Linked DNA regions of Tunturibacter gelidoferens. The protein of the gene in region 2 interacts with the protein of the main gene of each other region in a pairwise test. Links are inferred from orthologs where the notes say so. Each region holds a gene or a part of one and is shown on either strand. Other genes may lie near its edges.

Region 1 (3,264 bases), 1.7 Mb from region 2 along the record:
AAGAGTCCCTGCACCGTGTCACCCGTGCCACCTACGGCCCCGATGCCTGCGTCACCGGCTACCTCCACGACCCATGGCCCAACCCCGTCCCACCACCATCGAAAGCGATAAGCTAAGACCATGTTCACTGGACTGATCGAGACCACCGGCAAGCTTCTAGCCATCACTCCAACCGCAGGCGCGACCCGCATCACCATCGCCTCGCCCACGCTCACCGCGCGCCTTAACACCGGCGACAGCATTGCAGTCAACGGCGTCTGCCTGACGGCTCTCAGCATCGAGCCCAACGCCTTCCCGCCGCGCTTCTCGGCAGACCTGGCCGGCGAAACCATCGCCCGCACCACCCTCACCCACCTGCGCCCCGATGCCATCGTCAACCTGGAGCTCCCGACACCAGCAGGCTCGCCGCTAGGCGGCCACGTCGTTCAAGGCCACGTCGACGGAACCGCGACCCTCATCTCCCTCGCCCCCATCACGCCCAACCAGCCCGATACCGACTGGCGTCTCCGCATCCAGCTCCCCGACACGCTTACCCGATACGTAGTTCCCCAGGGCTCCATCACCATCGAAGGCATCAGCCTCACCGTAGCCTCCATCGTGGACAACGTGGTCGAGGTAGCCATCATCCCCCACACCTACGCCTCCACCAGCCTCCACACCCTCACCCCCGGCTCCCCCCTCAACATTGAGGTAGACGTCCTCAGCAAATACGCCGAACGCCAACACTTACCAGAAAAATTCACCCTCACCGAGGAGTACCTCATCGCCAACGGCTACTGACAGAGCGTGATGCTTGAGACGAATCTGAGCGAATCAAGCAGAAAACAAAAAAGAGCGCGGCCAAAAGGCCGCGCTCTTGCGTGCTTCTTACCTCGAAGTTAGATCGAGCTCATGTTGTGTAGAAACTCCTGGTTGTTCCGAGTCTTTGCCAGCTTGTCGGTCAGCAGCTCCATCGCTTCAACAGGCGACAACGGATTCAGTACCTTGCGCAGAATCCAGGTCCGTTGCAGATCCTCTTTCGGAATCAGCAGCTCTTCCTTACGTGTCCCGGAACGCTGAATGTCGATCGCCGGAAACACGCGCTTATCTACCAGCTTGCGATCCAGAATCACTTCCATGTTGCCGGTTCCCTTGAACTCCTCGAAGATCACCTCATCCATGCGCGAGCCGGTATCAACGAGCGCAGTCGCGATGATGGTCAGCGAACCACCTTCCTCGATGTTGCGAGCCGCACCGAAGAAGCGCTTCGGCCTCTGCAGAGCATTCGAATCCACACCGCCTGAGAGCACTTTGCCCGAAGGTGGAACGATCGTGTTGTACGCACGCGCCAGACGCGTGATCGAGTCCAGCAGGATCACCACATCGCGCTTGTGCTCCACCAACCGCTTGGCCTTCTCGATCACCATCTCAGCAACCTGGACGTGACGCGCCGCCGGCTCATCGAAGGTGGAGCTTATCACTTCACCTTTGACGCTACGCTGCATATCGGTCACTTCTTCCGGGCGCTCATCGATCAGCAGAACGATCAGCACCACCTCCGGATGATTCGCCGTGATGCTATTAGCGATTGACTGCAGCAACATCGTCTTGCCAGTACGCGGGGGAGCCACAATCAACCCTCGCTGCCCTTTACCAACCGGCGTCAGCAAATCCATCACCCGGCCGGAGATATGCTCGCGAACCGTCTCCATCTTCACCCGCTCCTGGGCGTACAAAGGCGTCAGGTTGTCGAACAGAATCTTATTTCGTGTCTCTTCCGGCGACTCGAAGTTGATCGCCTCGATCTTGACCAGCGCGAAGTACTTCTCGCCCTCGTGCGGCGGACGGACATTGCCGCTGATCGTGTCCCCTGTCTTCAGGTCAAACTTGCGAATCTGTGAAGGAGAAACGTAGATGTCATCGGGACCGGGCAGATAGTTGTAGTCGGGAGAGCGAAGGAAGCCGTAACCATCGGGCAGAATTTCAAGCACACCTTCTGCAAAGATATGCCCCTCTTTTTCGCTCTGCGCCTGCAAAATCTTGAAGATAAGGTCTTGCTTGCGGAGACCACTGGTTCCGGCAATGTCGAGACCGCGCGCTAGTTTACCCAGCTCCGCGATGTTGTGTTCTTTTAACTCGGAAATAGTCATGTTTTACCTGGAAATTTGAATTTTAGGAGGGATTGTTTGGAACTGAGGCGGGATCTGCTTGACAGAGGGTCGTGCGGAAGGCCGGATGTGTGGTGAAAAATTCGAAAAGCGGATGGATTGTAGAGCGGATTAGAGGTTAGATTGATCCAAAAGTTGGAGAGGTGAAACAGCCGCGCGTTATGCCGCGCGGCGCTCTTGTAATTGTACCTTTTCTACGACAGCTTCGCCAGACTCATCCATTGGAATGGTGTCCTTGAAGCGATCCAGAACTTCGTTGGTGGTGTCCTGCAACCGCGTGTTTGGCTTATGCAGTTTACGCGTCGCTTTCGACGCCAGTTGACAAAGCTCATAGCGGTTGTTCACGTGCGTGAGAGCTCCAAAAATCAGATCCGAGCGCATAGTTTCTCCCTTTCAATTTCCGAAGCTGAAGCGTCTTGTTAGCGCTAACTCGCCCGAAATCATTCAAAATGTGGCAACCGATCTAGAGATCGCTACCGTGTTTAAGCCTCACACATTAGACGCAGAGAATCCATCCGGGGACTCCGCAATTCGTCAGAAATCTCGACTATCTTGATATCTGACATATTGCGTCTGCAAGACAACAACCTGCCCTGTTAGCTAAGTTAGCGTTCTTAGCTGAATCTGTTTCTTCCGTAGGATTCAGCGCTCGCCGCGCCCAAGTGTGAAACAGGAAGCTCGCCAGAAACCTGGCAAACCCAGAAGTTATCGTAGAAACCGGTTCGTGTTTAAGAGATCCTGCGACCCAGAGCAAACTACGACTTCAAGGAAAGTAAACTGTTCGACGCTCAAGGTCAATACTTTTTTCGGGAACCAGCGAATAAAGATATTCCAGAAATGGGAGACATCCGTTCTTCAGGACCAGTAACTTCGGTCTAAAGTGCGGTATTGAATTGCTTCTGCGATATGTTTAACTGCGATATCCTGCTCCCCTCCCAAATCTGCTATCGTTCTTGCTACCTTTAAGATACGGTCATGTGCCCGAGCACTCAACCCCTGCTGCTGCATGGCGCGTTCGAGCAGTCGTTCAGCATCAGACGATAGCTCGCAATAGGCACGTATCTGCTGTGTATTCATCTGTGAGTTAGAAAATATCTGCCGTGAAGCTGCTTTCGCT
Region 2 (3,198 bases):
CCCTGCCGACGAGGTGGCGCTGGGCACCGCGACCGATCCTTACCAACCGATCGAGCGGCGGGCAAGGATTACGCGCAGTCTTCTGGAAGTGTTTGCGCGAAAGGAGGGCTACCGGCTCGGGATCGTGACCAAGTCGCGGCTGATCGAGCGCGATATTGATCTGCTGGTAGAAGTTGCTCGCCGCAACACCTTGGTGGTGCACGTGACGATCACGACACCCGATGCAGCGCTGGCGCGTCTGCTGGAGCCACGAGCGCCCCGGCCTGATCTACGCTTTCAGGCGGTGAAGCGGTTGCGAGAGGCTGGGATCGTCGCAGGAGTCTTCGGCTCGCCGCTGCTGCCCGGCATTACCGATAACGAAGAGGCGCTTGACGGCATGGCTCTGCGCGCAGCTGCAGTCGGAGCGAGTTTCTTCGCCGCCCATCCACTCTTCCTCAAGCCGTGCTCACGTCCTACTTACCTGAGCTTCGTTCGTGAGCACTTCCCTGCCCTTCAAGCCGACTACGCCAAACGTTTTGCCACGGCTGACTTTGCCGGAAGAGAGTATCGAGAACGCCTTGCAAAGATGGTCGACGGCGCTTGCCGGAGGTACGGCCTGGGGAAGCGTTCGAGCGATGCCCTGCTAACCCGAAACGAAGAGGGCGGGGGCAAAAGACCGATGCAAAGTGCGGGAACAGCGGCGAGACAGCAAAGACTATTTGCATAGGCGACGAGAAGGCTGAGGCGGGGCCACAGTTAACGACGAGAGAGGACGCCCGGAGGTCATCGTCGACAGACAAAGTCGTTGATGATGCCTTGCGTCCTCGCTTGTAGAAATCTCCGCTTGTATAAAGCTGAGTCGGTGCGAACAGCCGTGAGTTAGCCTACAACTTCAATGCCCATCGAACGGGCGGTGCCGCGAATGGTCTTCGCTGCAGCCTCGACGGTGGTCGCGTTCATGTCCGGCATCTTCTGGGTGGCGATGGCGATGATCTGCTTCTCGGTCACCTTGCCCTTCTTCTCCTTGTTCGGAGTGCCAGAGCCCTTCTCGATGCCGGCGGCCTTGAGCAGGAGCACCGGAGCCGGAGGGGTCTTGGTGATGAAGCTGAAGGTGCGGTCCGCATAGACGCTGATGACGACAGGGATGGTGAGTCCGGCCATATCAGGCGCTTTGGTGCGCTCGTTGAACTGCTTGCAGAACTCCATGATGTTGACCTGAGCCTGGCCGAGCGCGGGGCCGACCGGAGGTGCAGGGGTGGCCTTGCCGGCCATGATCTGAAGCTTGACGTATCCAGTGATCTTCTTCGGTGCCATTCGGGTAAATCCTCTTTACTCTTCCAGCGGCGGGCGTTGTTATATCCAAACGCCTGCTGCTTAATGTTATTTCAAAACTCTTGAACTACTCGTCGACGACCTTGTCGACCTTGGAGAACTCGATCTCGACCGGGGTCGAGCGGCCAAAGATGCTGACCATGACCTTGAGGGTCTGCTTGTCCTCGTTGATATCGTCGACCGCACCGGTGAAGTTGGCGAAGGGGCCTTCGTTGATGCGGACCTGCTCGCCCTTTTCGTACTTGACCTTCATGGTCGGCTTGTTGCCTGCGGTCTCGGTGCGGAAGAGGATGGAGCTTACTTCCTGCTCGGAGAGCGCGACCGGGTTGTCGCCGGTGCCCAGAAAGCCGGTGACGCGCGGCGTGTTCTTGATCACATGCCACAGGTCGTTGTCGAGATCCATCTCGACCAGAACGTAGCCAGGCAGGAAGACGCGCTCGATGGTGTACTTCTTGCCGTTGCGCAGCTCGGTAACCGGCTCGGTCGGGATCATGATGCGGCCGATGCGGTTCTGCAGACCGAAGGCGGTGATACGGCTCTCGAGCGACTCGCGCACCTTGCGCTCAAAGCCCGAGTAGGCGTGAATGATGTACCACTTGAAGTTCTCATTGACCGGTGGAGCGAGCTGCTCAGAGGGTTCTCCCTGAGGATTCTGCTCTTCCGGATTTTGCTCTTCTGCCGCCATCGTTGTGCCTTTTTCACGCATCGTGTACTTCTCTCTACCGCTATTGCTCGGAATTCGAATCTTTTTAGTGCTGGGTCAACCGGTGTAACAACGCTTCGATCGCCCGGCCGATGATGTTATCCACCAGCCAGAAGTAAGCGGCGAAGATGAAGACAGTCACAAGCACGACGATCGTAGTCGACTGAACCTCGGCGCGCGAAGGTGAGATTACCTTGCGCATCTCGCTGCGAACGTCCTTGAGGAACTCGCCGAGACGTGCTGGCTGCGCCTTGAGCTGCTGCAATCCGGTGCTGGGCTGTTCGGTTACCGCTATTGTCTTGGCCATAGTACTGCCTCAATCTTCGTGGTGCGTTGTGGTGTCTGCTCCCGGACTTGAGGGACCGGGCAAACTGGCGGGGGAGCTCGGATTCGAACCGAGAAGTTCGGTTTTGGAGACCGACAGTTTAACCGTTGAGCTTACTCCCCCAGTGGTGCGGAGTGAGACCTTCGCCTCACTCCCAAAATCCGGCTGGAGATTACTTCGTTTCTTTGTGGTCCGTATGCTTCCGGCAGGTGTTGCAGAACTTCGAGAACTCGAGACGGCCAGTGGTCGTCTTTTTGTTCTTCGTGGTGGAGTAGTTCCGGTTCTTGCAATCCGGGCACTGAAGAGTAATGATCTCGCGCATATTGAAAAATCTCCTTCTAACGTGGCCAGCCACCTCGGCTGGCAAGCAGCGTAGCGACACGCCGCGACACAGGGCAATGGCCCCTGCAACCAAATCCTGATTGTGAGACGGAAGAAAAGCGGTCAGGCCACGCTCGTCCTCTTAAATTATCTCTTAAAACAGTGTTTCAGGAAAGCCATAGCTCCGATCCGTCAGAACGATGGCCGCCAAATGGAACATTGAAGCAATAACACCACTAAAACGAGAAGGCGGCAGAATCCCTCCTGCCGCCAACCGTTCGAATCTTTACTTGATGATCTCGCTGATGGTGCCGGCTCCGACGGTGCGTCCGCCTTCGCGGATGGCGAAGCGCAGACCCTTCTCCATCGCGACTGGCGTATGCAGCGTGATCTCCAGCTGGATGTTGTCGCCGGGCATGCACATCTCGGTGCCCGCAGGCAGCTTCGCCGAACCCGTCACGTCGGTCGTGCGGAAGTAGAACTGGGGACGGTAGCCGTTGAAGAACGGAGTGTGACGTCCGCCCTCTTCCTTCGACAA

Evidence for each region. The genes of interacting proteins can lie anywhere in the genome.
Region 1: the proteins of nusG (region 2) and rho interact in binary tests that used the Escherichia coli proteins (3 or more experiments, as listed by UniProt). The link is inferred for Tunturibacter gelidoferens from one-to-one orthologs.

What each region holds. Positions count from the first base shown.
Region 1 is NZ_CP132938.1:3,055,862-3,059,125, reverse strand. Bases 5-2,925 are described here. They hold rho (transcription termination factor Rho), read right to left. Parts: upstream 2,130-2,925; coding sequence 879-2,129; downstream 5-878. Other genes in these bases: RBB81_RS13575 (DNA-directed RNA polymerase subunit omega), read right to left, coding at 2,307-2,528; RBB81_RS13585 (riboflavin synthase), read left to right, coding at 121-780; ribD (bifunctional diaminohydroxyphosphoribosylaminopyrimidine deaminase/5-amino-6-(5-phosphoribosylamino)uracil reductase RibD), read left to right, coding at 5-116. In the rest of the region: more of ribD, read left to right, coding at 1-4; RBB81_RS13570 (YifB family Mg chelatase-like AAA ATPase), read right to left, coding at 3,003-3,264. UniProt on the Escherichia coli protein: Facilitates transcription termination by a mechanism that involves Rho binding to the nascent RNA, activation of Rho's RNA-dependent ATPase activity, and release of the mRNA from the DNA template.
Region 2 is NZ_CP132938.1:4,771,676-4,774,873, forward strand. Bases 188-3,042 are described here. They hold nusG (transcription termination/antitermination protein NusG), read right to left. Parts: upstream 1,997-3,042; coding sequence 1,379-1,996; downstream 188-1,378. Other genes in these bases: RBB81_RS20580 (SPL family radical SAM protein), read left to right, coding at 188-706; rplK (50S ribosomal protein L11), read right to left, coding at 859-1,293; secE (preprotein translocase subunit SecE), read right to left, coding at 2,061-2,321; rpmG (50S ribosomal protein L33), read right to left, coding at 2,512-2,661; tuf (elongation factor Tu), read right to left, coding at 2,947-3,042. Also shown: more of RBB81_RS20580, read left to right, coding at 1-187; more of tuf, read right to left, coding at 3,043-3,198. UniProt on the Escherichia coli protein: Part of the processive rRNA transcription and antitermination complex (rrnTAC). The complex forms an RNA-chaperone ring around the RNA exit tunnel of RNA polymerase (RNAP).